DNA from 2 places in the Herbidospora sp. RD11066 genome. Region 1 is predicted to be linked to the other one. Evidence: riboswitches for the same ligand, from Rfam matches in the RefSeq annotation. Region 1 holds a riboswitch; the other holds the start of a gene.
What was found. A riboswitch is a leader RNA that binds a small molecule or an ion and turns the genes downstream of it on or off. The one in region 1 is predicted to bind glycine.
Positions count from the first base shown of each region.

Region 1 (15,749 bases):
ACGCCTCACCCACCGAGACCTTCGCCGAACGCCGCCGTGACCTGCAACGGCTCGCCGAGCTCGTGGCCTCCTCGCGGGCCGCCTTCGGAGTCCGTTTCGATCCGGTGGGGGAGCGGGTCTCCCTCGTCGACGAGAAGGGCCAGCTCATCAGTGAGGAGCGGGCCCTTCTGGTAGTGCTCGACCTGGTCGCCGCCGAACGCCGGGGCGGCCGCGTCGCCCTGCCGGTGACCACGACCCGCGTCGCCGAGATGGTCTGCCGCTTCCACGGCGTCCACGTCGACTGGACGGCCACCAGCACCGACGCCCTCACCACCGCCTCGCGCCACCCGGAAATGGTGTTCGCCTGCGACGGCCGGGGCGGCTTCATCGTGCCCGAGTTCGGCCCCACGGTCGACGGCCTGGCCGTCTTCCTGCGGCTGCTCGGCCTGGTCGCCCGCACCCGCCTGTCGCTCAGCCAGATCGACGCCCGCATCCCCGAGACCAAGCTCCTGCGCCGCACCGTCCCCACCCCGTGGGCCCACAAGGGCGCGGTCATGCGCTCGGTCGTCGAGGCCGCCGAGGGCGACCGCATCGACACCACCGACGGCGTGCGCGTCGTCGGTGAAGACGGTAGCTGGGCGCTGGTGCTGCCCGACCCGTCGGAAGCCGTCACCCACCTGTGGGCCGAGGGTCACGACATGGACACCGCGCAGTCGCTTCTCGAACGATGGGCCGACGTGGTCGAGCGGGCCGCCGGTTCGGCATGAAACGATAGCCTGACCCGAAACGGTGATCACATGTGGTTGGTGTGGCGCCATGGACCGTGGCCGGTGCCTGACGATAGCGTTGGGTGGCCATTGTCCGGCGCGTCTGCCTTGACCTATGTGCCTGATCAGCGTAAGTTTCGGCATTCGCAAGTTTGAGCTAGTCGTGAGAGAGGCCGAGCCGTTCGATGCCCAGCGTCTACTGCACGCAGTGCGGTCACCCCAACCCCGAGGATGCCCGTTTCTGTTCGCGATGCGGTTCGCCGCTGAGCCCACCGGCACACACCCAGGCTCCTCCCAACCCCTATTCGACGGGTCAGGGCTTCGTCCCCGACAACACCTCGACGATCTCCCTTGAGGCCATCGAGGAGGCGACCGGCCAAGGCCTGCTTCCGGACCGTTCCGCGATCGAGCAGCTGCCGCCCGGCACCGCCCTCCTCGTCGTGATGCGCGGCCCCAACGCCGGCAGCCGGTTCCTGCTCGACAGCGACCTCACGACGGCCGGCCGGCACCCCGAGAGCGACATCTTCCTCGACGACGTCACCGTGTCGCGGCGGCACGCCGAGTTCTACCGGCGCGGCGGCCAGTTCACCGCCCGTGACGTCGGCAGCCTCAACGGCACCTACGTGAACCGGGAGCGCATCGAGGAGTTCCCCCTCGCGGGGGGGGACGAGGTGCAGATCGGGAAGTTCCGGCTGGTGTTCCTGACCCGGGGCTGATCATGGGCGCCGAGGCGGCCAGGGCCTTCATGAGCATCGGGGAGGTGCTCGCCCAGCTTCAGGGCGAGTTCCCCGACGTCACGATCTCCAAGATCCGGTTTCTGGAGGGCGAAGGGCTCATCGAGCCCGAGCGCAGCCCCTCCGGCTACCGCAAGTTCACCCCGGGCGACGTGGAGCGGCTGCGGTTCATCCTGACCGCCCAGCGCGATCGTTACCTGCCGCTGCGCGTGATCAAGACCCAGCTCGACGAGTCGTCGCGCCCACGGGGGGTCGACAGCGAGCCGGTGGCCGTGCGGCTCAGCAGGGAAGAGCTGCTGGCCGCGGCCGAGATCGACGAGGAGACGCTGGCCGAGCTCGAAGACTACGGCCTGATCACCTCGACGGCCCGGTTCTACGACGAGGCGTCCCTCGAGATCGCCCGCAGCGTGGGCGCGCTGGCCTCCTTCGGCCTGCACGCCCGGCACCTGCGCACGGTCAAGGCCGCCGCCGAACGCGAGGCGGGCCTGGTCGAGCAGGCCGTCGCACCTTTGCTGCGCCGCCGGGCCCCGGGGGCCATCGACCATGCCGGGGAATCGGCACGGGAGATCACCGGGTTGTTATTACGTATCCACGCCGCGCTGCTGGAAGGGGCCGTCCGCGGCTCACTCGGCCGTTGACGCGGGTCCGGCGCGTGGGTGTTACGTTGAATGCCTGGTGAGTTGAATACCTGGTGAAATGCCGCATCCCGGAGAGTGAGCGCCTGTGTTGCAGATGGAGTTCGTGGGGGTCCGGGTGGAGATGCCCTCGAACCAGCCGATCGTCCTTCTCAAGGAGGCGAACGGCGACCGCTACCTGCCGATATGGATTGGGATGACCGAGGCGACGGCGATCGCGCTCGCCCAGGCGGACGAGCCACCGCCCCGACCGCTGACCCATGATCTTTTCCGCAACGTGCTGGGCGCGCTCAAGGTCTCACTCGAACGCGTCAACATCGTCGCGTTGCGTGACGGCATCTTCTACGCCGACCTGGTGTTCTCCAACGGCGTAGAGGTAAGCGCACGTCCTTCCGACTCCATCGCCCTGGCCCTCCGGACCGACGCGTTGATCTTCGCCAGCGAAGACGTGATGCGGGAGAACGGCGTCAGCATGGCCGATGACCAGGAGGACGAGGTCGAGAAGTTCCGGGAGTTCCTGGACAACATCAGCCCCGAGGATTTCGGCCGTGCGGGTTGAGTTGAGGGGTTATCTCACCTTCACGACGCGCCGGGGGCGGTCGTTGACTGTGCCTTTCCCCAGTCCTACGGTGCAAGTGAATCCACGGTTGTAGTTCGCGTACCCCCAGATCAGACCGTGGGATGAGAGAAAGCCGGAGGTCCGCAGTGGCGGTCAGCAGCGGCGAGGGTAACAAAGCCGACCAGCACGACGCGGTTCAGCGTGAGTCGGCGCGGGAGCGCGCCGGTGAGCAGGGCCTGCTGTTCGACGAGCGGCCCGCGGCGGTGCGTGACGACATCGGCTACCGCGGTCCCACGGCGTGTTCCGCCGCCGGGATCACCTACCGCCAGCTCGACTACTGGGCGCGCACCGACCTGGTGCAGCCGACGATCCGGCCCGCCCAGGGCTCCGGATCCCAGCGGCTCTACAGCTTCCGCGACATCCTGGTGCTCAAGGTCGTCAAACGGCTCCTCGACACCGGGGTCTCCCTCCAGCAGATCCGCACCGCCGTCCAGCACCTGCGCGACCGCGGGGTCAACGACCTCGCCCAGATCACCCTCATGAGCGACGGCGTGAGCGTCTACGAGTGCACCTCCGCCGACGAGGTCATCGACCTCCTCCAAGGAGGGCAGGGGGTCTTCGGCATCGCCCTCGGCCGGGTCTGGCGCGAGGTCGAGGGATCACTCGCGGAGCTGCCGGGGGAACTCGCGGTCGGCCCCGACAGTGACGAGGCCGACCACCCCTCCGATGAACTGGCCCAGCGGCGGAGGGCTCGGAAGACCGGTTGAGACCCCAGCTCAGGGGTACGGGTAAGGTGGTTGTAGCCATCGACCCTGCGCGGGAGAGTCCCCATCTGCACTGAATGGGGCGCCGAAGGAGCAAACCTCCCCGGAATCTCTCAGGCACCCGTACCGCCAGGCGAGGCAGCTCTGAAAAGCAGGTCCGCCGTCCAGGCGGCGCCTCACCGAAGGGGAAAACCGGCCGTCGTCGTCCGGTGAAGCTCTCAGGTTCCATGACAGAGGGGGAGACCGCCCGGTCTCGCCTGCCCTGGAGTTCCCTGTCATGACCGACCGCACACCGCTCCGTGACCTGGACGCCCCGCCGTTCGCCACCCGCCACATCGGTCCTTCCGACGCCGCCCAGGCCCGCATGCTGGAGGCCGTCGGCTACGAGACCGTCGCCGACCTGGTCGCCGTGGCGGTCCCCGACTCGATCCGCACCGCCGGGGCCCTCGCCCTGCCGCCCGCGCTGTCCGAGCCCGAGACGCTCGCCGAACTGCGCGCGCTGGCCGCCCGCAACACCGTGCTGACCTCGATGATCGGCCTGGGCTACCACGACACGATCACGCCGGGCGTGATCCTGCGCAACGTGCTGGAGAACCCGGGGTGGTACACGGCCTACACGCCGTACCAGCCGGAGATCTCGCAGGGGCGCCTGGAGGCGCTGCTCAACTTCCAGACCGTGGTCAGCGACCTGACCGGCCTCGACGTCGCCGGCGCCTCCCTCCTGGACGAGGCCACCGCCGCCGCCGAGGCGATGACGCTGGCCCGCCGGGCCTCCAAGGTCAAGGCCGACGTGTTCGTGGTCGACGCCGACGCGCTCCCGCAGACCAAGGCGGTGCTCGCCACCCGCGCCGAGCCGCTCGGCATCACCCTCGTCGAGTCCGACTACACCGGTGAGCTGCCCGAATGTTTCGGGATCCTGGTGCAGTATCCGGGGGCCTCGGGCCGGGTGGCCGACTTCCGGGCGCTGGCCGCGAGCGCCAAGGCGGCCGGGGCGGTCGTGACCGTGGCGGCCGACCTGCTCGCGCTGACCGTGCTGGAGGCGCCCGGCACCCTCGGGGCCGACATCGCGGTCGGATCGTCGCAGCGCTTCGGCGTCCCGCTCGGGTTCGGCGGTCCGCACGCCGCCTACATGTCGGTACGTGAGGGCCTCCAGCGGCAGATGCCCGGACGCCTGGTCGGCGTGTCGATCGACGCCGACGGCCGCCCCGCCTACCGGCTGGCGCTCCAGACCCGCGAGCAGCACATCCGCCGCGAGAAGGCGACCAGCAACATCTGCACCGCCCAGGTCCTGCTGGCGGTGATCGCGTCGATGTACGCCGTCTACCACGGCCCCGAGGGCCTGCGCCGGATCGCCCTGCGGGCCCACCGGCACGCCGCCGTGCTGGCCGCGGGGCTGCGCGCGGGGGGCGTCGAGGTCGTCCACGACGAGTTCTTCGACACCGTGACCGCCCGCGTGCCGGGCCGCGCGGCCGCGGTCGCGGCGGCGGCCCGGGACCTCGGCGTCAACGTCCGCGAGGACGGCGACGACCACATCGCGGTGGCCTGTGACGAGAAAACCACCTCCGCGCACCTGAGCGCCGTCTGGACGGCCTTCGGCGTCGACGGCCCCTCCGTGGACGATCTCGACATCTCCACCGACGACGCGCTGCCCCAGGGCCTCCAGCGGACCACCGGCTACCTGACCCACCCCGTCTTCCACGACTACCGGTCGGAGACGGCGATGCTGCGCTACCTGCGCAGGCTCCAGGACAAGGACATCGCGCTCGACCGGTCGATGATCCCGCTCGGGTCGTGCACGATGAAGCTCAACGCGACCACCGAGATGGAGCCGATCACCTGGCCCGAGTTCGCGTCGATCCACCCGTTCGCGCCCGCCGAGCAGACCGACGGCTACACCGACCTGATCCTCAGCCTGGAAGACTGGCTGGCCGAGGTGACCGGCTACGACGCCGTCTCCATCCAGCCCAACGCCGGGTCGCAGGGCGAGTTCGCCGGCCTGCTGGCCATCAGGGCCTACCACCGTGCCGGGGGCGACCACGAGCGCGACGTCTGCCTGATCCCGTCGTCGGCCCACGGCACCAACGCCGCCTCCGCCGTCATGGCGGGCATGCGGGTCGTCGTGGTCGCCTGTGACGCCGACGGCAACGTCGACATGGCCGACCTCGACGCCAAGATCGCCAAGCACGCCGACCGGCTGGCGGCGATCATGGTCACCTACCCGTCGACCCACGGCGTCTACGAGCAGACCATCGTCGACCTGTGCGCGAAGGTCCACGAGGCCGGCGGGCAGGTCTACGTCGACGGCGCCAACCTCAACGCCCTCGTCGGCCTGGCCAAACTGGGCGAGTTCGGCGCCGACGTGTCCCACCTGAACCTGCACAAGACCTTCTGCATCCCGCACGGCGGCGGCGGCCCCGGCGTCGGCCCGGTCGCGGTCAAGGCCCACCTGGCCCCGTTCCTCCCGGGACGCGGCGTCGTCGGCCCGGTCTCGGCCGCGCCGTTCGGATCGGCGGGCATCCTGCCGATCTCGTGGGCGTACGTGCGGATGATGGGCGCCGACGGCCTCAAGGCCGCGACCGAGCAGGCGATCCTGTCGGCCAACTACCTGGCCCGGCGGCTCGCCCCGCACTACCCCGTCCTCTACACCGGGCGCGAGGGCCTGGTCGCCCACGAGTGCATCATCGACCTGCGCGCCATCACCCGCGAAACGGGGGTGACCGTCGACGACGTCGCCAAGCGCCTGATCGACTACGGCTTCCACGCCCCGACCATGTCCTTCCCCGTGGCCGGGACGCTGATGATCGAGCCCACCGAGTCGGAGGACCTGGCCGAACTCGACCGCTTCGCCGACGCCATGATCGCGGTGCGCGGGGAGATCTCCAAGGTCGCTTCGGGCCTGTACGACGCCAAGGACAACCCGCTGCGCAACGCCCCCCACACGGCCGACGTGCTGACGGCCGACGAGTGGGACCACCCGTACACCCGGACCGAGGCGGCCTACCCGGTGGCCTCGCTGCGCGACCAGAAGTACTGGGTGCCGGTCCGGCGCATCGACCAGGCTTACGGCGACCGCAACCTGGTCTGCGCCTGCCCGCCTCTTTCGGCCTACGAGGACTGAACCGGCTGACCCTTCCCTGAAGGGGGAGACAGAAACCCATCACCTTCCGCATGTCTGCCGCCTAATGGGGGACCCGGTCGTTAGGATCTTCGCAATCCCTTTCGGCCCGGTTCCCTGGAGGCCCCCCGAGATGACGGCCATCGACTCCGGACGGCAGATCGACGAGGCCCGGCGCCTCTATGACGCCGGGGACCTCGACGCCGCGGCGGCGATCTTCGCGACGCTCGCCGCCGACACGGCGGCCCCCGACCAGGCCAGCGCCGCGGTCGGCCTGTCGGTCACGGCCGAGCGCATGGCCCAGATCCTGCTGGAGGAGAACGCCCCCGCCGAGGCGGCCGACCTCCTGCTCCAGGCCCTGGCCGTCCCGGGCGTCGCCGACGCCGCACGGCTCCGTGTCCTGCTGGGCATCGCCCACCTGGAGATGGCCTGCGCCGAGTTCGAGGTCGCGGTCGAAGCGGGCCCGGACGCCGACACGGCCGCCCTGGCGATCGAGCTGCTGGCCCGCACCCTGCCGCTGCGCGGGCGGGACGCCGACGCGGAAACGGTCTGGACCTACGGCCTCGACCACGAGGACGCCGACTTGGCCGCCCAGGTGGAAATGCGCCGAGGCCGGGCGTAGCCCCGCAACGGGAAATGGCGCCGAGGCGGATCGCCGTCGGCGCCGGGTGGCGCGGAACCTAGTTGCGCTTGCGGCGGATGGCTGCGGCCATGTTGACCAGGACGATGCCGCCCCAGGCCAGGAGCAGGCCGAAGCTGCCCGCCTGGGAGGCGGCGATGGCGGTCAGCGGGATGCCGATGCCGAGGGAGCCCAGGGCGATGGGGATGTGGCTGTTGTCGGGCTTGGGGGGCTTGACGTCCCCTCGCCGGGCCACCTCGGCCTGGACGCGCGCGGTGATCTCGTTGTCGAGTTTCTCGATGAACGAGTCGACCAGGGCGTCTTCGTAGGCCGGGCCCAGGTCGCGGCGGGCCGCCAGGGTGGCGCGCAGGTCTTCATGCGGAAGAGATGTGTCAGGCACGTCCCCAAATCTGGCACACCCCCTCCGAGGCGTCATCATCCATTCGGATGACACCTCGGTCATGCGGTGGAGGGACCCGCGATAACGTGCGGTTATGGAGATCGACACACCTCACGGGCCGGGTCGGGCGGAGATCGACGACCCGGGCCGGGCGGGCATGGTGCTGCTGCTGACCCACGGCTCGGCCGGGGGAGTGGACGCGCCCGACCTGCTCGCGGTGCGCGACGCGTGCGTGGGGGAGAACATCGCCGTCGCCCGGATCACCCAGCCGTTCCGCCTCAGGGGGGCGCGGGCGCCGGGGTCGGCGGTCCGGCAGGACGAGAGCTGGATCGCCATCGCCACGGCGATCAAGGAGCGCTTTCCGGGACTGCCGATCGCCCAAGGGGGGCGGAGCAACGGGGCGCGCGTCACCTGCCGTACAGCCAAGGACGTGGGTGCCGTCGGGGTGGTGGCGCTGGCGTTTCCTCTGCATCCGCCCGGTCACCCGGAGAAGTCACGGGTCGCCGAACTGCGCGGCGCGGGGGCGGGGGTACTGGTGATCAACGGTGACCGTGATCCGTTCGGGGTGCCTGATGAGGCGGACGCGGAACGGCTGGTCGTGCTACCCGGAGAGAATCATGATCTCCGTAAGAACCCCGCCCTGATCGGGGCGGAGGTGGCGCGCTGGCTGCTGGCGCGCCGGTGATCCCCCGTGAGTCGCCGCGTCAGGCGGCGGTGATGGCCATGTCGGTCGGCCGGTGCGGAGCGATGATCGCGCCGTTGGGGAGCAGTTCGCCGGTGTCCTCGAAGAGGACGACGCCGTTGCAGAGGAGGCTCCACCCTTGTTCGGGGTGGGCCGCCACTGTGCGGGCGGCTTCGCGGTCCTGCGCTTCCGCGTGAGGACAGCAGGGCTCATGAGGGCACATCGCCGGGGCTCCGTGTCTTTCTCTTGTCGCTCGTGACGTGGATCCGCCCAGCGAAGTGGGGGACGAGCGGTATGGGGTTTAGTTGACGCAAATTGGCCTACACCACGTGTTGGCCTACACCAGTGTGCGCCAGGTCACTCCACAAGGACATAGCCCGTTCGGACGATTTCGCCCACACCCTGGTAGGGGGGTGTGATCATGTGTGTGACCTACGACACAAGGGTGCCCGATGCACGATAACACCCCAAGCGCGACACGCCGTCACTTCGGTAAACGAGCCGTTACGAGCTCTCCAAACCGGTGAGCACCGCCGTCAATCCGCGCTCGAAATCGGCGTCGCCCGTGGCCACCCGCGCCTTCTCCACCTCGGCGTCGGGATCGGCCCAGCCGGAGGCCTGCATCTCGACCGCGACCGCCCCGTAGACGTAGGCGCGCAGAGTCTGCACCGCCTCCTGGGGCCGGCCGAGACCGGCGTCTCTCAGCTGTTCGACCTGACTCGACATGGCCAGCAGGGCCATGCCCTTCGGGGGTTTGGTCAGCGCCAGCGACAACACCCCGGGATGCTCCATCAGGGCGGCCCGCGCGGCGCGCGCCCAGTCGCGGGCGATCTCCTGCCAGGAGGCCTCCCTCGGCTCGACCTGGACGGCCGTCACGTGTTCCGCCAGCGCGTCCATCAGCGCCTCCTTGCCCCGAGGGAGGTGGTGGTAGATCGCCATCGCCTCGACCTGGAGCGCGTCGCCCAGCCGTCGCATGGTCAATCGGCGCAGGCCCTGCCCGTCGGCGATGTGGAGGGCGGCGTCGATGATGCGTTCGCGCGAGAGCGGTGTGGGAGGGCGCTTGGCAGGCATGCGATCATCCTGCCATCCCGGCCGGACAGGGGAGGGTCTACGCTGTCGACCAGTGCGTTTCAATCAGGACTGAGGGGTTGACGATGGCGTTTTTCCGTCCGCGGGTGAGCCGGGAGGCGGAGGTCAGGTTCCACGCCGACCAGGAGATCTCCAAGAGCTACGGTGACCTGCTCGACAAGGCCCGCCAGGCGGAGGCAAACCTGCGCGCCCGCCGGGCCGCCGGTGCCTCCGAGGCCGAGCTGCGCGAGGCCGGGATCGGCTACGACCAGGCGCTCACCGCCGCTCTGCGGGCCGCCGAGGCGGCGCAGCGGGCGGTCTTCGGCGTGAAGGCCTACGACGACCGCATCCGCCGCCGCAAGGGCCGGGCGACCCCCGACGGCGCCAAGTGGACCACCGAGGTGAGCAAGCTGCGCACCCTCCGCGAGGAGAACCGGCTGAGCGGTATCGTCCGCCTGCCGCGTCCGGTGCCCGCCGCGGCCCGCTGATCCGGGTGAAGAAGTGCGCCTGACGCGGCCCGGCGGTCGCGTCGGCGCATGGACGCTTGGTTAAGAAATACCTACCGGGAATATCCGGGGCGTCAACGCACCGGCACGCTGCGCCGTCTAAGGATTACCTTGGGGTCAGGGAGGCCGGAGAGATGCCCGGACGGGTGAGATACGCGGCGGGCCGGCCGTGCTGGGTCGAGGTCGGCACGGCCGATCTCGCGCTCAGCGAGCAGTTCTACCACGGCGTGTTCGGCTGGGATTTCGAGCCGCGCGGGCGCAGCGCCTCCACGGCGCTCCTGCGCGGCGAGCCGGTCGCCGGGCTGGGCCCCGCCCGTCCCGGCGGGCCGGCCTGGCTGGTCCACATCGCGGCCGACGACATCGACGAGTCGACCCGCCGCGCCGACGACGCCGGAGCCCAGGTCCTCACCGGCCCCGAGCGGATCTACGACGAGGGCCGCGAACAGGGCTGGCGCAGCATCCTGGCCGACCCTTCGGGGGCCGAGTTCGCGTTATGGGAGCCCGTGGCGCTTGAAGGTGCGGGCGCGCGCGGGGTTCCGGGTGCCTTCTGCTGGACGGAACTCGCAGCCCGCGACGCCGACGAGGCTTCGGCCTTCTACGGCAGGGTCTTCGGCTGGAACGGCCGCCGGGCGCCCTTCCTGAGCGGCAGCGGCAGCTACACCGAGTTCGACCTGAAACGGTCGAAGACCACGGTTGCCGGAATGGTCGAGATGACCGACTCCTGGCCCCCGGAGATCCCACCCCACTGGATGGTCTACTTCGCGGTGGCCGACTGCGAGGAGTCCTGCCGCGTCGTGGCCGACCTGGGCGGGACGGTCCAGGTCCCGCCGTTCGACCTGCCCACCGGCTGGGCGGCGGTCGTGGCCGACCCGGCGGGCGCGGTCCTGTCCCTCATCGAACTGACCTCATAGCGGTCTGCCGGAGCCGGTTGCGAGCGGGTCAGAGTCCGAACTGGAGCTTGACGCCGCCGATGAAGGTCGCGTCGTCGGTGGCGGCGCGGGTGGCGATCAGGTCGGCCGCGTACGGCCCCGCGGTGTAGCGGAGCCGGTCGGTGCCGTCGGTCACCGCCTGGTAGACGGTCTCGGCGACGACCTCGGGTTCGTCGCCCCCGGTGCTCATCTGCCCTTGGGCGGCGAAGAACGCGCCGACGAGCTTCTGGTATTCGGTGAGGGTCTCGTCGTTGGTGAAGTCGAACGAGCGCCCGCCGAAGTCGGTGTTGACGAAGCCGGGCTCGACGATTTTGACCTTGACGCCGATCGCGGCCAGTTCGTAGTGGAGGGCCTCGCTCAGCCCTTCGACGGCGAACTTGGTGCCGTGGTACAGCGTGCCGAGCGGGAAGGTGACCTTGCCGCCGATGGAGGAGACGTTGACGACCGTGCCGCCGCCGTTGGCGCGCAGGTGCGGCAGGACGGCCCTGGTCGTCTCCAGCAGGCCCAGGACGTTGACGTCGAACTGACGGCGGATCTTGTCCATCGGGGTCGCCTCGAGCAGGCCGTAGGCGCCGTATCCCGCATTGTTGAGCAGGACGTCGATCCGGCCGAACCGCTCCAGGCCGGCGTCGACGGCCGCGGTGATCGAAGAGGAGTCCTGCACGTCGAGCCGGGTGACGAGCACGTTCTCCAGTTCGGTGAGTCCGGTCTCGCGCTCGGGGTCGCGCATGGTGGCGATGACGTTCCAGCCCTGCTCGTGGAAGTGCCAGGCGGTCGCCCGGCCGATGCCGCTGGAGCTTCCGGTGATGAGGATCGTGCCGGTCATGATGGTCTCCGTCTGTTCGCGCCGCCCGCCGCTGCGGTGGCCGTGTCCCCAACGTTAGGGTCGGCGGCGCGTCAGGGAACTAGCGGATGACGCCTTCCTTCTTGCCGTTCGCGCCAACTGAAGATGGCGCCTTCGGCAAGCCGGATGGCGCTTCCGGCATGTCCGCCGTGGACGCGGAGACCTAGCATGGGCTGATGGCCTCAGAGCGGTTCACCCTCGACCCGGGCACGCGTGCGCTCCTGCACGACCTCGGGATCTCCGTCGCGCGGGTGCTGCGGCGGGCCCGGTTGCCGGCCGGGGTCTTCGCGCAGGGCGCGGTCACCCTGACGCCCGCCGAGTACTACCGGTTCTGGGACGCGGTCGACGCCGAGGCGGCCGATCCCGACCTGGCGGCGAAGATCGGAGGCGCCATCTCGGTCGAGGCGTTCAACCCGCCGATCTTCGCGGCGCTGTGCAGCGCCGACCTGCGTACCGCGGCCGAACGCATCGCCGCCTTCAAGCCGCTCATCGGCCCGGTGCACCTCGACGTCACCACCGGTCACGACGGGCTGGCCATCACCTTCCGCTGGCCCGACGGGCCGCCGCCACCACGGCTGCTGGTGGCGGGCGAGTTCGCGTTCTGGGTCGCGCTGGCGCGCATCGGCACGCGGCGGGAGGTGCGGCCGACCCGGCTCGCGATGCGCGGGGCTCCGCCGCCTTCGGCCGAGATGACCTCCTATTTCGGCTCGCCCATCGTCGAGGCCGAGGTCGACGGCCTGACGTTCTCCGCCGGGGACGCCGCGCTGCCGTTCCTCACCGAGGACGAGTCGATGTGGACCTTCTTCGCGCCGGAACTGCGCCGCCGCCTGTCCGAGATGGAGGCGTCCGCCACCACCGCCGACCGGGTGCGCGCGGCGCTCCACGAGCGCCTTCCGGCCGGGGAGAGCTCGATCAACGCCATCGCGGCCCAGCTCATGCTCAGCCCGCGCACCGTCCAGCGGCAGCTTCAGGCGGAGGGGACCAGTTACCAGGCCGTGCTGAGCGACACCAGGGAGAGGCTCGCCCGCGGCTATCTGGCCGACCGGTCCCTCACCACGGCCCAGATCGCCTATCTCCTGGCCTACGACGACGCCAATTCCTTCTACCGCGCCTTCCGGCGCTGGACCGGGCTCACCCCCGAGGCGGCACGCCCCTGAGGGTCACGTTTTGGCTGGCCCGGTCGAGCGGAGTGTAACCGGGCCAGCGTCGGGGACGGTGCGGGTCGGGAGTGACCCCCGTACCGGGAGGTTCTAGCTCGCCCAGTCGAGCAGTGGGCGGGCGTTGCTCGGGTGGCGGAGCTTGGAGAGGGATTCCTTCTCCAGCTGGCGGATGCGCTCTCTGGTCAGGCCGAGGTGCTTGCCGATCTCGTCGAGCGTGTGGGGCTTGCCGTCGGCCAGGCCGAAGCGCAGGGCCATGATCTTGGCCTCGCGCGGCGACAGGTTGTTCAGCACGCCCTTGAGCTGCTCGGCCAGCAACTGCCGGTCGACCACCTCGGAGGCCTCCAGAGAGTCGACGTCCTCGATCAGGTCGCCGATGCGGGTCTCGCCGTCCTCGCCGATGGTGCTGTCGAGGCTGATCGGCTGGCGGCTGGTGCGGAGCAGGTCCTCGATCTGGTCGGGGGTGCGGTCGAGCTCCGTGGCCAGTTCCTCGGGCGTGGGTTCGCGGCCGAGGCGCTGGTGCATGTCACGCTCCACGCGGGACAGCTTGGAGAGCATCTCCAGCACGTGGACCGGGAGCCGGATCGTCCGGGCCGAGTCGGCGAAGCCGCGCTGGATGGCCTGCCTGATCCACCACATGGCGTAGGTCGAGAACTTGAAGCCCTTGGTGTAGTCGAACTTCTCCACGGCCCTGATGAGGCCGAGGTTGCCCTCCTGTACGACGTCGAGCAGGGCCATGCCCCGGTCGGTGTACTTCTTGGCGACCGACACGACCAGCCGGAGGTTGGCCTCCAGCATGTGGTCCTTGGCGCGGCGGCCGTCTTCGATGACCCATTCGAGGTCCTCGCGGGCCAGCGCGGAGAGGCGCTCGCCGCTCTCCTCGGCCGCGTCGAGCTTGTATTCGGCGTACAGACCGGCCTCGATGCGGCGGGCGAGCTCGACCTCCTGGGCGGCGGTGAGCAGCGTACGGCGGCCGATCGACTTCAGGTAGGTGTGGACGGAGTCGCCCATCGCCGAGGAGTTGTCGTCGAGGTCGCCGGCGGCCTCGATCTCGGCCTCGGTCACCTCGTCGTCGTCCTTGACAGGGGACGTACCCTTCGTGGTGTCTTCGGCGGTTTCTGCGAGGCTCACCCCGGCCTCGGTCAGGCCGCGCAGGATCCCACGGGCCTTGGTCGCGCTCACGCCGGCGTTCACGAACGCCTCGCGCAGCTCGGTCAGGGAAAGGCGACCCTGCTTCCGGCCCCGCTCCAGGAGCTGGTCGAGAGTCGTCGGAATGGCCTCGCGCGCGGGCGAGGTAGACGCCACGGCGGTTCGGGGCATGAGGACACCTCCTCCTTCGCGGAGATCAAATTTTCGTCGTCAATGAGTTCTCGGCAATGCCGGGGCGCCCATGCGCCACCACGGCTGCCTTAGTAAGAACGCCAACGCCGGATATTTGTTCCCGTGTTACCTAAACCGCACAAAAACCGGCGCAGTCGTCAGTTGAGGGTGACCTCGACGCGGGGGATCTCCATCGGCTCGGCCTGCTCGAGGTTCTCGGGGGTCCAGTAGCCGCTGACCTCTTCGGGGTCGGACTCCAGCTCCCTGACCACCACGTTGGAGGGGACGGGCTCGGGCGTCGGCGTCGCGACGTCCTTGCTGCCCTCGACGGTCTTGAGCAAACGCTGCTGCTCGATCTGGAGCCGGCCGTCGGCCGCGGCGGCCGCCACGGTCAGGCCTCCGACGACGATGACACCGACGATCCCCGCGGAGATCAGCGTCTTCGGGGTCGGGATCATGGGAGTGGTTCCTTTCGTCAGGACTACCTGATCGTAAGACGGATGATTGTCACACTTGGTTCCGTATGGCGACCATATCGGGTTTGCCGTTGGGGAGCAGGGGAAGCGCTGTGACCTGCACCAACACCTTCGGTGCGGCGTACGCGGGCAGTTCCGATTTGGCATGGCTGCGCAGTTCCTCGAGCGTCGCCTCGCCCGCCACGACGGCCACCACGACCTGGCCCCATTCGGGGTCGGGGCGGCCGATCACGACGACCTCGCGCACCTTGGGATGGGTCGCCAGGATGTCCTGGACGACCCCGGCGACGACCTTCTGGCCGCCGGTGTTGATCACGTCGTCGGCGCGGCCCAGGACCTTCAGGCGGCCGCCGGAGAGGTCTCCGAGGTCGTTGGTGGTGAACCACTTGTCCGTGTGACGGGGGCCGAGGCGCAGGCCGTTCATGAGCGTGGGACCGGCGATCATGATGCGGCCGTCGGGGGCCAGTTGCAGATCTACATTGTCAAGGGGGCGGCCGTCGTACACGCAGCCACCGCAGGTCTCCGTCATGCCGTAGGTGGTGAAGATCCTCGGATGGCGGGCCAGCAGGTCGGGGGTGGCCGCCGCGCCGCCCAGCAGGATCGTGGCGAACGCCGACACGTCGGGCAGGCGGCGGAGCTGGGTGGGCACCAGCGAGACGTGGTCGGCGCCGGAGGCCATGACGTCCACGGGATCGAAGCTGTCGTGGACGATCGGGTCGGTGCCGCACAGGAGCGCGCGGGTGATGACCTGGAGCCCTGACACGTGGGAGGGCGGCAGGCAGCACAGCCAGCGGTCGCCCGGCTTGGCGCCGATGCGGTCGAGCGAGGCCCGCGCCGAGGCCAGCAGGGCCCGCGCCGACAGTTCGACGCCCTTCGGGACGCCCGTCGAGCCCGAAGTCGCGATGATCACTGCGGTGTCGCCGTCGGCGGGGACGCCCTCCGGGAGCACGGTCGTGCCCTCGGATGTGGTGACATGGGTCGGCCGCAGCGTGTCGAACAGGGCCCTGACCGCCCGATCGGGCAACGATGGCGCGATCGGCAGGACCGCCGGACCGGAGCCGTCGAGCGCGGCGCCCACGGCGTCGGCGAGGGCTGGGCCTGGCGGCAGGATGAGTGCGTGCACCGGACGATCGACCACGTGGTCAGGGTAGCCGGGCCGGTGCCGGAGAGCGGGGAGGGTGGCGTGGAGCTGCGG
Region 1 is NZ_BAAGDO010000002.1:253,199-268,947, forward strand. It holds gene ACYQ78_RS07580 (sugar phosphate nucleotidyltransferase) at 1-746, shown strand, start outside; gene ACYQ78_RS07585 (FHA domain-containing protein) at 932-1,462, shown strand; gene ftsR (transcriptional regulator FtsR) at 1,465-2,118, shown strand; gene ACYQ78_RS07595 (bifunctional nuclease family protein) at 2,204-2,674, shown strand; gene ACYQ78_RS07600 (MerR family transcriptional regulator) at 2,821-3,441, shown strand; glycine riboswitch at 3,482-3,577, shown strand; glycine riboswitch at 3,578-3,679, shown strand; gene gcvP (aminomethyl-transferring glycine dehydrogenase) at 3,716-6,556, shown strand; gene ACYQ78_RS07610 (hypothetical protein) at 6,687-7,175, shown strand; gene ACYQ78_RS07615 (hypothetical protein) at 7,234-7,572, opposite strand; gene ACYQ78_RS07620 (alpha/beta hydrolase family protein) at 7,667-8,257, shown strand; gene ACYQ78_RS07625 (DUF5999 family protein) at 8,277-8,477, opposite strand; gene ACYQ78_RS07630 (TetR/AcrR family transcriptional regulator C-terminal domain-containing protein) at 8,759-9,325, opposite strand; gene ACYQ78_RS07635 (hypothetical protein) at 9,409-9,810, shown strand; gene ACYQ78_RS07640 (VOC family protein) at 9,963-10,739, shown strand; gene ACYQ78_RS07645 (SDR family oxidoreductase) at 10,768-11,583, opposite strand; gene ACYQ78_RS07650 (AraC family transcriptional regulator) at 11,778-12,758, shown strand; gene ACYQ78_RS07655 (RNA polymerase sigma factor) at 12,852-14,078, opposite strand; gene ACYQ78_RS07660 (hypothetical protein) at 14,237-14,536, opposite strand; gene ACYQ78_RS07665 (AMP-binding protein) at 14,586-15,692, opposite strand; gene ACYQ78_RS07670 (o-succinylbenzoate synthase) at 15,744-15,749, shown strand, end outside.

Region 2 (15,749 bases), on a different contig from region 1:
TCGCCCGCTGCGTCGAGTCGAGGGTCGTGGTCGCCAGGATCTGCGCGGCCCCGCACTCGATGGCCATCCGGTAGGTCAGCGCGTCGGCCAGGTCGCCGGCGCCCATCTGGTTGACCGCCTCGGCCAGATCGCCGCCTCCGGGGTCGGGCGGCCGGTAGGTCACGAACGCGCCGCCGTAGCGCCCCCGGCGCACGTCGAGATAGCCCGCCTCCTGGAGCGAGCGGATCGCCTCGCGCAGGGTGACCCGGCTGATGCCCAGGTGGACGGCCAGATCACGCTCGGGCGGCAGCCGCTCGCCGTGCGGGACGACACCCAGTTTGACGACCTGGAGCAGGCGTTCGACCGTCTCCTCGAACGCGTTCCCGGCCCGGACCGGACGCAGTAACGATCCGAGTTGCGTTTCCTTCACCTCACCCTCCCCATCTAGGCACTTCATTGGTATTTTTTCATACCGTAGAAGGTGAGGCGAGTGTGCTGACAGTCGACGAACTCAGGGCAGAGGTGCAGTCGGGGCGCATCGACACCGTGCTGCTCGCGGTGACGGACATGCAGGGGCGGCTTCAGGGCAAACGGCTGTCGGCGCGGCACTTCCTCGACGAGGTGCTCCACCACGCCGCCGAGGGCTGCAACTACCTGCTCGCGGTGGATGTGGAGATGAACACGGTCGGCGGCTACGCGATGTCGTCGTGGGAGCACGGCTACGGCGACTTCGTGATGAAGCCCGACCTGGCCACGCTGCGCCGGGTCCCGTGGCAGGAGGGCACCGCCCTCGTGCTGGCCGACCTGGTCTGGGAGAACGGCTCCGACGTCGTCGCCAGCCCCCGGCAGATCCTCAGGAAACAGACCGACCGGCTGGCCGAACGCGGCTGGACCGCCTTCGTCGGCACCGAGCTGGAGTTCTGCGTCTACCGCACCAGCTACGAAGAGGGCTGGAAGACCGGCTACCGGAACCTCGAACCCGGCAACCTCTACAACGTCGACTACTCACTGCTCGGCACCGCCCGGGTGGAACCGCTGCTGCGCCGCATCCGTCTCAGCATGGAGGGCGCCGGTCTGTACGTGGAGTCGGCCAAGGGTGAGTGCAACCTTGGCCAACACGAGATCGCTTTCAAGTACACCGACGCCCTCACCACCTGCGACAACCACTCGATCTACAAGAACGGCGCCAAGGAGATCGCGGCCGAGGAGGGCATGTCCCTCACGTTCATGGCCAAGCCGAACCAGCGCGAGGGCAACTCCTGCCACGTCCACATCTCGCTGCGCGACGACGACGGCAGGCCTGTCATGGCCGGCGACGGCCCCCACGGCCTCTCGAAGACCGGCGAGCACTTCATCGCCGGTCAGCTCCGCGCGATGCGCGAGTTCACTCTCCTGTACGCACCCAACATCAACTCCTACAAGCGCTATGTGGCCGGTTCGTTCGCGCCCACGGCGGTCAAGTGGGGCGTGGACAACCGCACCTGCTCGCTGCGCCTGGTCGGCCACGGCAACTCGCTGCGCATCGAGAACCGGGTGCCCGGCGGCGACGTGAACCCCTATCTGGCCGTCTCCGCCCTCATCGCCGCAGGCCTGAAGGGCATCGACGACGAACTCCCGCTGGAAGACGCGTTCACCGGCAACGCCTACGCCTCGGGCGCCGACACGGTCCCGTCGACGCTGCGTGACGCGCTCGCGCTGTTCGAGGGCTCTACGCTCGCCAGGGACGCCTTCGGCGACGAGGTCGTCGACCACTACGCGAACAACGCCCGAGTCGAACTGGCCGCCTTCGACGCGGCCGTCACCGACTGGGAGCTCTATCGGGGGTTCGAACGGCTGTGAAGATCATCAACCCGGCCACGGAGCAGATCCTGGCCGATATCGAACTCGCCGACCCCGCCGAGGTCGACAGAGCCGTGGAGAACGCGCGCAAGGCGTACAGGACCTGGAAGGAGGTCGCGCCCGGCGAGCGGGCGCGGCTGCTGCGGCGCTTCGCGGCGCTGGTCGAGGAGCACGGCGAAGAGCTCGCGCAGCTCGAGATCGCCAACGCCGGGCACACCGTCGGCAACGCCCGCTGGGAGGCCGGCAACGTCCGCGACGTGCTGAACTTCTACTCGGGGGCGCCCGAGCGCAACCACGGCAAGCAGATCCCGGTCGCCGGCGGCATCGACGTCACGTTCCAGGAACCGCTGGGCGTGGTCGGGATCATCGTGCCGTGGAACTTCCCCATGGTGATCATGATGTGGGGCGCCGCCCCGGCGCTCGCGGCGGGCAACACCGTCATCGTGAAGCCCGCCGAGTGGACCCCGATGTCCGCGCTGAAGCTGGCCGAACTGGCTCTGGCGGCCGGTCTGCCCGAGGGCGTGCTCCAGGTCCTGCCCGGCGCGGGGGAGGTCGCGGGTGCCCGCCTGGTCGAGCATCCCGACGTCGCCAAGATCGTGTTCACCGGGTCGACCGAGGTCGGCAAGCTGATCGCGGCGAAGGCCGCGCAGCAGGTCAAGCGGGTGACGCTGGAGCTGGGCGGCAAGTCCGCGAACATCGTCTTCGCCGACTCCGATCTCGAGAAAGCCGCCGCGTCAGCCCCGATGGCCGTGTTCGACAACAGTGGCCAGGACTGCTGCGCGCGGTCCCGGATCCTGGTGGAGCGTTCCGTCCACGACGAGTTCCTCGCGAAACTCACCGAGGCCGTGCAGGCCATCCGCACCGGCGACCCGAACAGTGAAGACACCCAGATGGGCCCGCTGGTCAGCGCCGAACACCTGGCCAGAGTCCGGTCCTACGTGTCGGACCCCTACTTCCAGGGCAGTTGCCCCGAAGGCCCCGGCTACTGGTTCCCGCCGACCGTCCTCATTGGCGCCGACGACCCCGCCTACCGCGAAGAGGTCTTCGGCCCGGTCGTCTCCGTCGTCGCCTTCGACGACGAGGCGGACGCTCTGGAAAAAGCCAACGACACCCCCTACGGCCTGTCCGGCTCGATCTGGACCCGCGACGTCGGCAGGGCCCTGCGGGTCGCCCGCGGGGTCGAGGCCGGGAACCTCAGCGTCAACTCCCATTCGTCGGTCCGCTACTGGACGCCCTTCGGCGGCTTCAAGCAGTCGGGCCTGGGCCGCGAACTGGGCCCCGACGCGCTGACCGCCTTCACCGAGACCAAGAACGTCTTCATCGCAACGGAGTAGGAAGCACATGCAACGCTTGCAGGACCGGGTCGCCGTGATCACCGGCGCCGCCGGGGGCATCGGAATGGCGACCGCGCGCAGATTCGCCGAAGAGGGCGCCAAACTCGTGCTCGCCGACCTCGACGAGGAGGCCGGACGGCGCGCCGCCGAGGAGGTCGGCGGGATCTTCGTCAAGGCCAACGTGGCCGAGGAAGACGACGTCGTCCGGATGTTCCAGACCGCCTACGACGAGTTCGGCAGCGTCGACATCGCGTTCAACAACGCCGGGATCTCCCCCGCCGACGACGACTCGATCCTGACCACCGGCATGGACGCCTGGCGCCGCGTCCAGGAGGTCAACCTCACCAGCGTCTACCTGTGCTGCAAGCACGTGCTGCCCTACATGCAGCGGCAGGGCAAGGGCTCGATCATCAACACCGCCTCGTTCGTGGCGGTCATGGGGTCGGCGACCTCGCAGATCTCCTACACCGCGTCCAAGGGCGGCGTGCTGGCGATGACGCGTGAGCTGGGCGTGCAGTTCGCCCGCGAGGGCATCCGCGTCAACGCCCTGTGCCCCGGCCCGGTCGACACCCCGCTGCTGCGCGAGCTGTTCGCCAAGGACCCCGAGCGCGCCCAGCGCCGCCTGGTGCACGTGCCGCTCGGCAGGTTCGCGCGGGCCGAGGAGATCGCCGCCGCCGTGGCGTTCCTGGCCTCCGACGACGCGTCGTTCATCACCGCCGCCGAGTTTTTGGTCGACGGCGGCATCTCCGGCGCCTACGTGACGCCCCTGTGAGACCGGTCATCGGCATCACGTGTTACGCCGAAAAAGCACAGTTCACGGTCTGGGACACGACCGCGGCGCTGCTGCCGTGGGACTACGTGAGGCACGTCGAACGGGCCGGTGGGCAGCCGGTGATCCTGCCGCCCACCGGTGACCCGGGCGAGCTCGCCGGCCGTCTCGACGGCCTGATCGTGGCCGGGGGCGGCGACATCGACCCCGGCCGGTACGGCGGCGTCCAGCACCCGAGAACCGGCTACATCCGCGACTTCCGCGACGACGCCGAGTTCTCGCTGGTCAAGGCCGCCCTGGCGCAACGGCTCCCGATCCTCGGCATCTGCCGGGGCCTCCAGGTGCTCAACGTCGCCCTGGGCGGCACGCTGATCCAGCACCTGCCCGACGTGTGCGGCACCGACCGCCACTCTCCGGCTCCGGGGGTCTACGGCAGGGTTCCGGTACGTCTTTCCGGACCATTGCGGCGGCTCTACGACGCCGAAGAGATCACCCCCGCCCACTACCACCACCAGGCCATCGACCACCTGGCGCCCGGCCTGACGGTCACCGCCCGCGCCGACGACGGCACGATCGAGGCGGTCATGCTCGACGAGACGGTCTGGGCGGTCCAGTGGCATCCGGAGGCCGACGAGGAGGCGCCGGTCTTCGGGTCGTTCGTCACCCGCGCCGGGTTCCGCCCGGCGGTGAGGGGCGGCTAGGCTGACCGCACACCGGTGATCCCGCGCGGGAGAGTGCCCTGGCATCCGGCCAGGGCCCCTGAAGGAGCAAGCCCTCCCCGCGAACCTCTCAAGGCAAAGGACCGTGCGGGCGAGGTGTCCTCTGGAAAGCAGGCCTGTGGCCTCGCCGAAGGTGAAAGTCCGGCAAAACTCGGGCGAAGCTCTCAGGCACCCATGACAGAGGGGGAGGATGCTGACATCCGACCTTATTCGAGGTGCGCTTCATGTCCCGACCGACCCCGCTGCACGAGGTGCACAAGAGCCTCGGCGCGACCCTGACCGACTTCGCCGGCTGGCTGATGCCGCTGCGCTACGGCAGTGAGTCGGCCGAGCACACCGCAGTCCGCACCACCGCGGGGCTGTTCGACCTGTCCCACATGGGCGAGATCCACGTGACCGGTCCCGGCGCCGCCGACGCGCTCGACTTCGCGCTGGTCGGCAACCTGGGCGGCCTGGAGCCGGGTAGGGCCCGCTACACGATGATGTGCGAGCCGGGCGGCGGCATCGTCGACGACCTGATCGTCTACCGGCTGGCCGCCGACGAGTTCATGGTGTGCGCGAACGCGTCCAACTACCTCAAAGTGGCGGCCGAACTCACCGACCGCGCCAAGAACCACGACGCCGTGGTCGACGACCGCTCCGACTCCTACGCGCTGCTGGCGATCCAGGGCCCGAACTCCCCGGAGATCCTGGCCAAGCTGACCGACGCCGACCTCGCCGGGCTGAAGTACTACACCGGTCTCCCCGGCACCGTCGCGGGCGTCGAGGCGCTGATCGCCCGCACCGGCTACACCGGCGAAGACGGCTTCGAGCTATTCGTGAGCGCCGGCGACGCGGTGCCGCTCTGGCACGCGCTCATGGAGGCGGGCCGCGACCACGGCCTGGTCCCCGCGGGCCTCTCCGCCCGCGACACGCTCCGTCTCGAGGCCGGAATGCCGCTGTACGGCAACGAGCTCACCTCGGCCACCACCCCCGCCGACGCCGGTCTGGCCCGGGTCGTCCGCTTCGACAAGCAGGGCGACTTCGTCGGCAGGACGGCGCTGTCCGGCGTACAGCCGGACAAGCGCCTGGTCGGCCTGGTGATGCGGGGCCGGCGGGTGCCCCGCCACGGTTTCGCCGTCGTCGACGCCGAGGGCACCCCCATCGGCGAGGTGACGAGCGGCGCCCCCTCGCCGTCGATCGGCCGCCCGATCGCGATGGCCTACGTCGAGGTGGACGCCACCCCCGCAGCCGTGGACATCCGCGGCTCCCACGAACCGGTCGACGTCGTTGACCTGCCTTTCTACAGGAGGAAGAAGTGAGCAGCATTCCCGACGAGCTCAGCTACACCAAGGAGCACGAGTGGGTCGCCGGGCTGGACGACGGTCTGACCGTCACCGTCGGAATCACCGCCTACGCCGCCGAGTCGCTGGGTGACGTGGTCTTCGTCCAGCTTCCGGAGGCCGGGGCGCGGATCGAGGCGGGCGACGCGGTCGGCGAGGTCGAGTCGACCAAGTCGGTCAGCGACATCTACGCCCCCGCGGGCGGCGAGATCGTGGAGATCAACCAGAGCGTGGTCGACGACCCGTCCCTGGTGAACAGCGACCCCTACGGCGACGGCTGGCTGTTCCGCATCCGCGTCGAGGGCACCCCCGAAGACCTGCTCACCAGCGAGGAGTACGCCACCCTCACCGCCGCAGAGTCATGATCCCCCTCTGATGGCGATCAGCGTCTTCGACCTTTTCAAGGTCGGCATCGGGCCGTCCAGCTCCCACACGGGCGGCCCGATGGCCGCCGCGCACAAGTTCGCGCGCGGCCTGCTCCACAACGGTCTCCTCGAGAAGACCGCGAAGGTCCAGGTCATCCTCTACGGCTCGCTCGGCCTGACCGGCAAGGGTCACGGCAGCGACAAGGCCGTGCTGCTGGGCCTGTCGGGTGAGAAGCCCGAGCTCGTCGACGTCGACGCGGTCGAGGGCATGCTGGCCGCGATGCGCGCGGCGGGCACGGTGTCCCTGATGGGGCAGCGGGTGGTCCCGTTCGTGGTCGGCGACGACCTCGTCTTCGAACGCAAGATCTCGCTCCCCGGCCACCCCAACGGCATGCGCTTCACGGCGTGGGGCGAGGCGGGCGACGTCCTGAGAGAGAAGATCTACTACTCGGTCGGCGGCGGCTTCGTCGTCGACGAGAACGCCACCGGCGCCGACCGCATCAAACCCGACGACACCCCGCTCCCCCACCCGTTCCTGACGGCGAACGAGCTGCTGGCGCAGTGCGCCGAGACCGGCCTGTCGATCTCCGGCCTGATGATGGCCAACGAGAAGGCCTTCGGCCGCACCGAGGCCGAGATCAAGTCACGCCTGGTCGACCTGTGGCGCGTCATGGACGAATGCGTGCGGCGCGGCTCCTCCCGCGAGGGCGTGCTGCCGGGCGGGCTGAAGGTGCGCCGCCGCGCCCACCAGCTCCAGCGTCAGCTCCAGAGCGAACCGGCCGAACGCGACCCGCTCCAGGCGATGGACTGGGTGACGCTGTTCGCGCTGGCCGTCAACGAGGAGAACGCCGCGGGCGGCCGCATCGTGACCGCGCCCACCAACGGCGCGGCGGGCATCATCCCGGCCGTCATCTCCTACTACACGCGGTTCATGCCGGGCGCCGACGACGACGCCGTGGTGCGGTTCCTGCTCACGGCGGGCGCGGTCGGCGTGCTGTTCAAGGAGAACGCGTCGATCTCGGGCGCCGAGGTCGGCTGCCAGGGCGAGGTGGGGTCGGCCTGCTCGATGGCGGCGGCCGGGCTGACCGAGGTCCTGGGCGGCACCCCCGAACAGGTGGAGAACGCCGCCGAGATCGGCATCGAGCACAACCTGGGGCTGACCTGCGACCCGATCGGCGGGCTGGTGCAGATCCCGTGCATCGAGCGCAACGCCGTGGCGTCGGTGAAGGCCATCGCGGCGGCCCGCATCGCGCTCCGCGGCGACGGGAGGCACTTCGTGTCACTCGACAAGGCGATCAAGACGATGCGCGACACCGGCCGCGACATGCACGACAAGTACAAGGAGACGAGTCGTGGGGGCCTTGCGGTGAACGTCATCGAGTGCTGAGAAAGTGCTGGGTGTTCCCATGGGGACTGGCGGTGAAACCCCGACAGTGCTGAAATGTCCACCTGAAAGGCGGTGGACATCATTCCCGCAGGCAGATTTCTCCGGACCCATTGGGTCTTCCTCGTCTTCCTTGTGTCGGGGATCACCGTCCGGGTCATCTCAAGCCTCGGATATCGTCCCGCGTTGTGGTTCTGGGCCGACTCGTTCTCCTACCTGAGTTCGGCCCTGGACATGCGTCCCCTGGAGTCGCGGCCCTCCGGCTATTCGGTGTTCCTCGCGCCGTTCCATTCGGTCGTCGCCCTCATCACCGTGCAGCACCTGCTCGGGCTGGGCATCGCGATCTGCGTGTACGTCATCCTGCGCAAACGCACCTTCCTCCCGCCCTGGGCGGCGGGCCTGGCGACGGCGCCGATCCTGCTGGACGCGTACCAGATCCAGCTCGAACACCTCGTGATGGCCGACCTGCTGTTCACGTTCCTCGTGATGGCCGGCACGACCCTCATCCTGCTCAACCCGCGCAGCTGGTTCCTGGTGGGCGCCGGTTTCCTGCTGCTGGCTTTGTCGGCGATGACGCGCACGGTCGGGCTGCCGCTGATCGCCGTGGCGGCGGTGTGGCTGCTGATCGCGCGGGCGGGCTGGCAGCGGGTGCTGGCGGGCGTGGCCGTGGCCGGGGTCGCGGTGGGCGGCTACGCCTTCTGGTTCAACGCGACCTACGGCAGCTACGGCATGGGCAGCAGCAGCGTGTGGCTCTGGTCGCGGACCATGACCTTCGCCGACTGCGGCCGGATGGACCCGCCGGAGCACCTGAAGGTGCTGTGCCCCGACATCGGCCCCCGGCTGGCCGCCCCCGCCTACATCTGGGACCCGGCCTCGCCCATCATGAAGACCGGCAAGCAGCGCGACGAACTGGCGTCGGAGTTCACCATGCTGGCGCTGAGGAGCCAGCCGCTCGACTTCCTGATGACCGGTTTCGGCGACGCGATGTGGGCCTTCCGGTGGGACCGTGTGGTCTACCCGTCACCGGGCACCCAGAGCGCCTACCGGTTCCCCGACTTCGTGAAACCGCTCAGCGACAAGCTCGCCTCGGCCGGGCGGTCGGCGCCGGAGCTGATGAAGGAGTATCAGGGCAGCCGGGCCGACACCGAGGTCGTCGAGCCGTTCGCCTCGTGGACCCGCGCCTACCAGGAGCAGGTCTACCTGCGCGGCCCGCTCCTGGCGGCGATCCTCGTCTTCACGTTCCTGGTGATGATCATCCGGTTCCGGGTGGCGACGCTGCTCCCGCTGGGCTTCGCACTCACCCTGCTGCTCGTGCCCCCGCTGGTCGCCGCCTTCGATCACCGGTACGTCGTCCCGGTCGTCCCCCTCGCCTGCCTGGCCGCGGCGTGCGCGGTCGGCTGGCGGTCACCCACGACGAACGTGCAGCGTGACGAGGACAGGAAAGAGCCCGTCCCGGCCCGCCGCGCCGCGCACGCGTGACACCGCCTCGGTGTCGACCCGGGAGACGATCTCGTCGAGGGGGGCGCCGGGGAGGCAGCGTACCGAGACCCGGAGCTTCTCCTCCCCCACGGCCCGCACACTGATCTTGTCGACCCCGGGCAGGTCCTTGAGCGCGATGGCCAGCGTCGCGGTGCCGTAGCCGTGGCGCACGCCGTCCTGCCCGACCCCCATCGAGCAGATCAGCCACCGCGCGGTGACGAACACGAGCAGCACCACGAGCGCCGCCGCGACCGACCGCGCCCAGGGCTGGGCCGTGAAGGCCGCCAACTCCCCGATCTTGTACGTCGCCCGCGCGTCCGACGCGAACAGCACATAGTTCCCCCCGGTCACCAGCACGAAGCCGACGACCGCCAGCCCGACACGATCACCGATCGGAGTACGCAGCACGGGCTGCATGCAGACCCTCCCTCAGATGTTCTTGCGCCGCAGTCGCACGACGACCTCGTTGCGGCCGTACACACCCAGCCCGGAAAGGCGGTCGCCGACGGCGGCGCCGACCTCTTTGAGCAGCTCACCGGTCCGGTTCCCCTTGGTCAGGACGGTCACCTCGATCTGCCCCCGCCGCAGCCGGACGAAGGCCAGGTCGACCCCCGGCACCGCCATCGCCGCCGCCACCAGGGTCCGCTTGAGCCCCGCCCGGGTCAGCCCCATGACGAGGGCGTCGTCGGACACCTCCAGCGGCACCAGCCGGGGCCGCCCCGGGACCATCGCCAGAAGGACGAGCGCGGTCCCGCTCACCACCATCAGCGACCCCGTCAGGGCGACCAGCGGCTCACCCCACGCCAGGTCGAGCAGGCCGGGCAGCCCCGACCAGCCGGTCGGCCATCCGGCGAAGGCGCTCACCATCTCACCGACCACGGCCGTGCCCAGCACCAGCAGCGCCCCGGCCACGCCCGCGCCCGCCGGGGTTCGTCCCGGCCGCAGGGCGCGCATGGCCGTGCGACGGCGGGCGCGGCGGCGGTCCTTGGTCGTCCGGATCTCGTCTACCGCGCTCATGGTCACCCAGGGATACACGGCCCGGCCGCCGTGATCAGCGCGGCGGGCCCGAATGACTCGATCTTGTGACGGGTTTTGCCAGGTAAAGTGCTGCGCATGAGCGACCGGCAGCGATACGACCGGGCCACCTCCCACCTCGACCCGCCCCTGGCCATCGTCGACCTCGACGCGATGACGGCCAACGCCCGGTCGATGGCCGAACGGGCGGCGGGCAAGCCGATCAGGGTGGCCTCGAAGTCGATCCGCTCCCGCGAGGTGCTCCGGCGCGTGCTCGACCTGCCCGGATATCAGGGCGTCATGGCCTTCACCCTGCCCGAGGCGCTGTGGCTGGTCTCGCACGGATTCCGCGACATCCTGGTGGCCTACCCGACCACCGACCGCGCCGCCATCGCCTCACTGGCCTCCGACGAGCGGGCCGCCCGCGAGATCACCCTGATGGTCGACTCCGCGGAGCAGTTCCCCCTGCTGACCGGCCGTTATCCGCTTCGGGTCTGCCTGGACGTCTGCGCGGCCTACGTCGTGGGCGCCTTCCGGGCGGGTGTGCTTCGCTCGCCGGTACGCACCCCCGCACAGGCCGCCGACCTCGCCCTCCTGATCGGCGAGAACCCGGCGCTGCACCTGGTCGGCCTGATGGCCTACGAGAGCCAGATCGCCGGCCTGGGCGACCGCATCCCCGGCCTGTACGGCATGGCGGTCCGCCTCATGCAACGCCGCTCCCGCCGCGAACTGACCGACCGCCGGGCCGCGATCGTGAAAGCGGTGAGAGAGGTGGCCGACCTGGAATTCGTCAACGGCGGCGGCACCGGAAGCATCGAGACGACCACCCGGGAAGACGCGATCACCGAAGTGACCGCCGGTTCGGGCTTCTACCATCCGGCCCTGTTCGACCGGTACAGCAACTTCACCGGCCGCCCCGCGGCCCTCTACGCCCTGCCCGTCGTCCGCCGCCCCGCCCGGGGGGTCGTGACGGTCCTGGGCGGCGGCTATCCGGCCTCCGGCGCGGGACCGGGACGCGTCCCCGTCCCTTACCTGCCGGAGGGGCTGCGCTACAACCGCGACGAGGGCGGCGGCGAGGTCCAGACACCCCTCCACGGCGAGGCCGCCGGCGACCTCGAGATCGGCGACCGCGTGTGGTTCCGCCACGCGAAGGCCGGCGAACTCTGCGAACGCTTCAGCACCCTGCACCTGGTCGAAGGCGACCGCGTGACGGGAGAGGCCCCGACCTATCGCGGCGAGGGCCAGACGTTCCTGTAGAACGGCCCGCCCACTGGACAGGCTCGCACCTTGGCCGGCCACTTGCATCCGGCGCCAAGCTCCGGAAGGGGCGATGCGCTGTGTGCACAGGGCCTCCTTTGGGAGCGTGACGGTCATCCGGAAGGATCACTTTCGGATCAGCCCGGCCCCGATCGGGTCGTCATCGACGCCTCCCGACCCGGGGTCACGACATTTTCAGCGCTTGCGGCGCCGCATGATCACGATGAGGGCGCCGATCGCGACGACGGCGCCGATGCCGATCAGCACCGGGGCGATCGGGGTCGCCGGATAGTCGTCGTCCCAGGGCTCCTCGGCCGGGCGGTGGCCGTTGGGAGACTGGGCGGCCGGGTTGCCCACCATGTCCCCTATGGTCGACACGACATGCTCGGTCTGCGCCTTGACCTGCGACTTCATCTTGGCCACACTGCGACCGGCGACCTTCTTCGGGCTCACCCGGTCGGCGATGGCATCGACCGTCTTGGCCAGTTCGGCGCGCGTGCGCTCAATGCGCCCCTCAAGCGTGTCCGGATCGGTGTCGGCCATTGGTCGCCTCCTGTCACAGGGTGTGTTCGATCAAGTCTGCCAGGTGCGGACCGCGCAACCCGCAGCGGCCGAACCGGTAGTTTGTTCGCGTCGAGACGGACCGCAACGGAGGCGACATGACCCAGCGACTCGAACCCGGCGACGCAGCTCCTGGTTTCACCCTGACCAGCGCCGACGGCGACGAGGTGTCGCTTGACTCGCTCCACGGCAAGCGCGTCGTCCTCTACTTCTACCCAGCGGCGATGACTCCAGGCTGCACCAAGCAGGCCTGCGACTTCCGCGACAACCTCGGCTCCCTGGCCGGCCACGGCTTCACCGTCCTCGGCGTCTCCAAGGACAAGCCGGCCAAGCTCCGCCAGTTCGCCGAACGCGACGGCCTGACTTTTCCGCTGCTCTCGGACGAGAGCCTGGAGGTCCACAAGGCCTACAGCGCCTACGGCGAGAAGCAGAACTACGGCAAGACCATCATGGGCGTGATCAGGTCGACCTTCGTCATCGACGGAGACGGGAAGATCGAGAAGGCGCTCTACAACGTGAAGGCGACGGGACACGTGGCCCGGCTGCTGAAGGAACTCGGGGTTTCCTGATGCCTCAGGGCGGGAGGTAGGATCACTTCCGCTCATCGGGGTTGTAGCCCAATTGGCAGAGGCACATGACTTAGGATCATGCCAGCGCGGGTTCGAGTCCCGCCAACCCCACTGGTTCACTCGGGGGGACGACCCCCCGAACCCCCCGCTGCGAAGGGGCTGATCGCCCCCTCGCGCTCCCCTTGGTCGCTGTCGCGCCCCGACGTCGCTCCGCTCCGGGTCGCTACGCTCCTTGCGAAGGCGCTCCGCCCCTCGCGCTCCCAGGCAAGGCCTCGCTCCGCTCGGACCGCTCTCGCTTCGCTCGCCACTTGGTCTACGAACCGACCCTCAGGAGGGCCGGTGTACTCCTCGGCTAAGGATGTTGGCCGTGAGGAGTATGCGGCTAACAAGTGCCCAATTGGTCCACTTGGAGCACGCAGGGACGACCCCCGACACGAGAGGGCTTGCGCCCCCTCGCGCTCCCGCTAGCCGCTGTCGCGCCCCGGCGCCGCTCCGCTCCGGGTCACTTCACTCCTTCACGAAGGGCCCCCAGGCACGGCCTTGCTTCGTTCGGCCCCTCTCGCTTCGTACGTCGAAGCCTTCGTTCGCTATGGCTCCCGCTTTGCAGGGCCTCGGCGGGATTCTTGGAGGGGCTCATCGCTCCAACTTTCTTCCCGAGGGGAGAATGGCCCGGCAGCCACTTGGGCACCATGCCGTACCCCATTAAATGGGATATAGAGCGCAAATCGGAGCGCATTTAGTGCCAAATCCCCGCCGGAAATCCGTCGAGCCGCTCATTGCCCGGCCATTCGTGAGATCACGAATCTTGACTGTGCACTCACACTAAGTGACTCTTGGGGATTGCCGCCAAGACCAGGAGGGTCGAAATCTCGTGCAATCCCACGGCGACGATGACGATCTTTCTCTTACCTTCTACTGCAAGGACCCCGAGTCCAACCAGGACAACGAGTGCGAGACGTTCTACCAGACGAATCGGGGCTCCTGGCTCGTCCAGGTCAAGAAGCGCGGTCCCGGGGTGGGCGCTCAGCTCGTCGGCCTCGGAGAAGATGAGACGTTCGGAGAGCTCTCCGAACGGACCGTGAACGTGTTCGTCCGGAAGTACGTGAGGGAGCACTATGGAGTTGATCTCCCCCAAGGCACCCGCTGACCTGGTCAACGGCATCGGCCGCGGAGCCCTCTGGGCGGTCACGCGGCACCGCTGCCGGCCCGCCTGACGGCGTCCCACGTTGTCCGGACAAGACCAGGTATTGGCCGCGCGCAAGGCGTTCGGGCAGCGGCTTCGCGCCCTGCGTCTGGACGCCGAGCTCAACGGCCGTCAGCTCTCGGCCCGATCGGGAATGCGTGATTCCAAGATCTCCCGGATCGAACTGGGGCGGCAGAATCCCACCGAAGCCGACATCCGGGTGTGGTGTCGCGCGTGCGACGCGGAAGACCAGGTCTCCGAGCTGATCGCCGCGCACCGGCAGATCGACCAGATGTGGGAGGAGCACCGGCAGGCTATGCGGGCCGGGCTCAACCAGCAGAGCGAGCGGCTCAGGCCCCTCTACGAACAGACCAGGCTGATCCGCGCCTACGAGCCGCAGACCATTCCCGGCTTCCTGCAGAGGCGGGGGTACACCCGGGCCGTCATCGAGGACGTGTCCCGGTTCCACGGCCTGGCGGACGACGTCGAGGAGGCCGTCGAGGGGCGGCTGAACCGCTTGCGCGTTCTCGAGTCGGGCAAGTGCACGTTCTCGTTCGTCGTCGAGGCGGGGGCGCTCTACGCCCAGCGGGGCGGGGTCGCGGTGATGCTGGATCAACTCGACTACATCGAGCGCGCCTCCGGCTTCGCGAACGTCGCGCTGGGCATCGTCCCTCTCGGCCGTCTCCGCACCCTCTGGCCCGGGGAGGGGTTCTACATCTACGACGAGTCGCTGGTGCGCAGTGAGCACTGGACCGGCGGCTACCGCACCAAGAGTCCCGGGGAGATCGACACGTACCTGCGGATCTTCAGACTTTTGCAGTCGCAGGCCGTCTACGGCGAGGCGGCGCGGGCGGAGATAGGCGCCGCACGTGCTCTGCTGCAATCTCGGGAAATCTTCTAGTCCTGGCGCCCGGCCGATTTCTACGGTCGGCGTATGTCCTTCGAGGAACCCTCCCTCATCAGACAACTCAGAGAGACGTATCCGGCCTGGCGCTTCTGGCGAGGGCAGGGCGAATCGGTCGACCGGCCGTGGAACGCCACCCGCCGAAGCCAGATGAACTGGATGTCGCGCCCCGAAGGGTATGCCGCGACCCTGTTCGGCAGTCCCGAGCAGTTACGCGCGCAACTCATCGAGCAGGCCACCATCTCCGGCGGGCCTTCTCCCTGAGCGAGAACGATTCTTCCGACCGGCGGAGAAGAGCGGCGGCGCCGCTCCATAATTTCGTCCGTGACCGAGAGAAGGCGCCGGAAAAGGCCGTCGCGTTTGCCCATTGTGGGCGGAATCGCGGCAATCATCCTGGCGGTCGTCGCCATTCTCGTCTGGAGTGATCTCGACCAGGCGGACAAAATGGCGAGCGTGATCGCCGGAGCGGCCGCGATCGTCGCGCTGACCCTCCAGATCATGGCCATGCGGCGCCCGGACACCCCCGCGGCGGAGGCCGCCACACCCAGAACAGATCATGTGTCGGTGAACGTCCAGGTCAATCAGCGATTCACCTTGGGTGGGGCCTCGATGACACTGGCCGTGTGCGCTTTCGGGGTGCTGGGGGTCGTGGCGGTCAGGGAGTTGCCCGCCTTCACCGCCGCTCCGGCCGAGACCTCTCCCCCTCTGCCAGCGAACGGGACCACGATCACGCATCCCCGGGAAGGCGCACTGCTGCCCACCTGTGGCCTCGCCGCGGGAACCGCGCAACCTCTTCCCCGGGAAGCCATCTGGCTCATCACCCGCAACCCTGATGGCACGCCCTATTTCGCGAGAGCGATATACACATCGGGCTCCTGGGAATCCAGCATCCAATTGGGCTCGGAAACGCCACAGGGCGCGGGCCGACGATTCACGGTCGAGTTGTACGCCGTTCCGGAGGCCACGGACCTCCCGGCGGACCCCAGCCAGTCCGTCGAGCTGCCGGCGCGCGCCAGGAAACTGGCCGACGTGGGTGTCGTCAAGGACCCCGACCGACTGAAGTGCCCCGTT
Region 2 is NZ_BAAGDO010000004.1:610,426-626,174, reverse strand. It holds gene ACYQ78_RS19660 (FadR/GntR family transcriptional regulator) at 1-436, opposite strand, end outside; gene ACYQ78_RS19655 (glutamine synthetase family protein) at 475-1,818, shown strand; gene ACYQ78_RS19650 (aldehyde dehydrogenase family protein) at 1,815-3,152, shown strand; gene ACYQ78_RS19645 (3-oxoacyl-ACP reductase) at 3,160-3,924, shown strand; gene ACYQ78_RS19640 (gamma-glutamyl-gamma-aminobutyrate hydrolase family protein) at 3,921-4,622, shown strand; glycine riboswitch at 4,639-4,736, shown strand; glycine riboswitch at 4,737-4,831, shown strand; gene gcvT (glycine cleavage system aminomethyltransferase GcvT) at 4,865-5,941, shown strand; gene gcvH (glycine cleavage system protein GcvH) at 5,938-6,327, shown strand; gene ACYQ78_RS19625 (L-serine ammonia-lyase) at 6,338-7,714, shown strand; gene ACYQ78_RS19620 (hypothetical protein) at 7,898-9,190, shown strand; gene ACYQ78_RS19615 (hypothetical protein) at 9,116-9,607, opposite strand; gene ACYQ78_RS19610 (DUF6286 domain-containing protein) at 9,620-10,207, opposite strand; gene ACYQ78_RS19605 (amino acid deaminase/aldolase) at 10,304-11,461, shown strand; gene ACYQ78_RS19600 (DUF3618 domain-containing protein) at 11,657-12,004, opposite strand; gene bcp (thioredoxin-dependent thiol peroxidase) at 12,121-12,591, shown strand; tRNA gene ACYQ78_RS19590 (tRNA-Leu) at 12,629-12,702, shown strand; gene ACYQ78_RS19585 (hypothetical protein) at 13,463-13,738, shown strand; gene ACYQ78_RS19580 (helix-turn-helix domain-containing protein) at 13,818-14,675, shown strand; gene ACYQ78_RS19575 (hypothetical protein) at 14,709-14,942, shown strand; gene ACYQ78_RS19570 (hypothetical protein) at 15,003-15,749, shown strand, end outside; gene ACYQ78_RS19565 (hypothetical protein) at 15,749-15,749, opposite strand, start outside.
Region 2: linked by a shared signal. The riboswitch ahead of gcvT (glycine cleavage system aminomethyltransferase GcvT) and the one ahead of gcvP (aminomethyl-transferring glycine dehydrogenase) in region 1 are both predicted to bind glycine.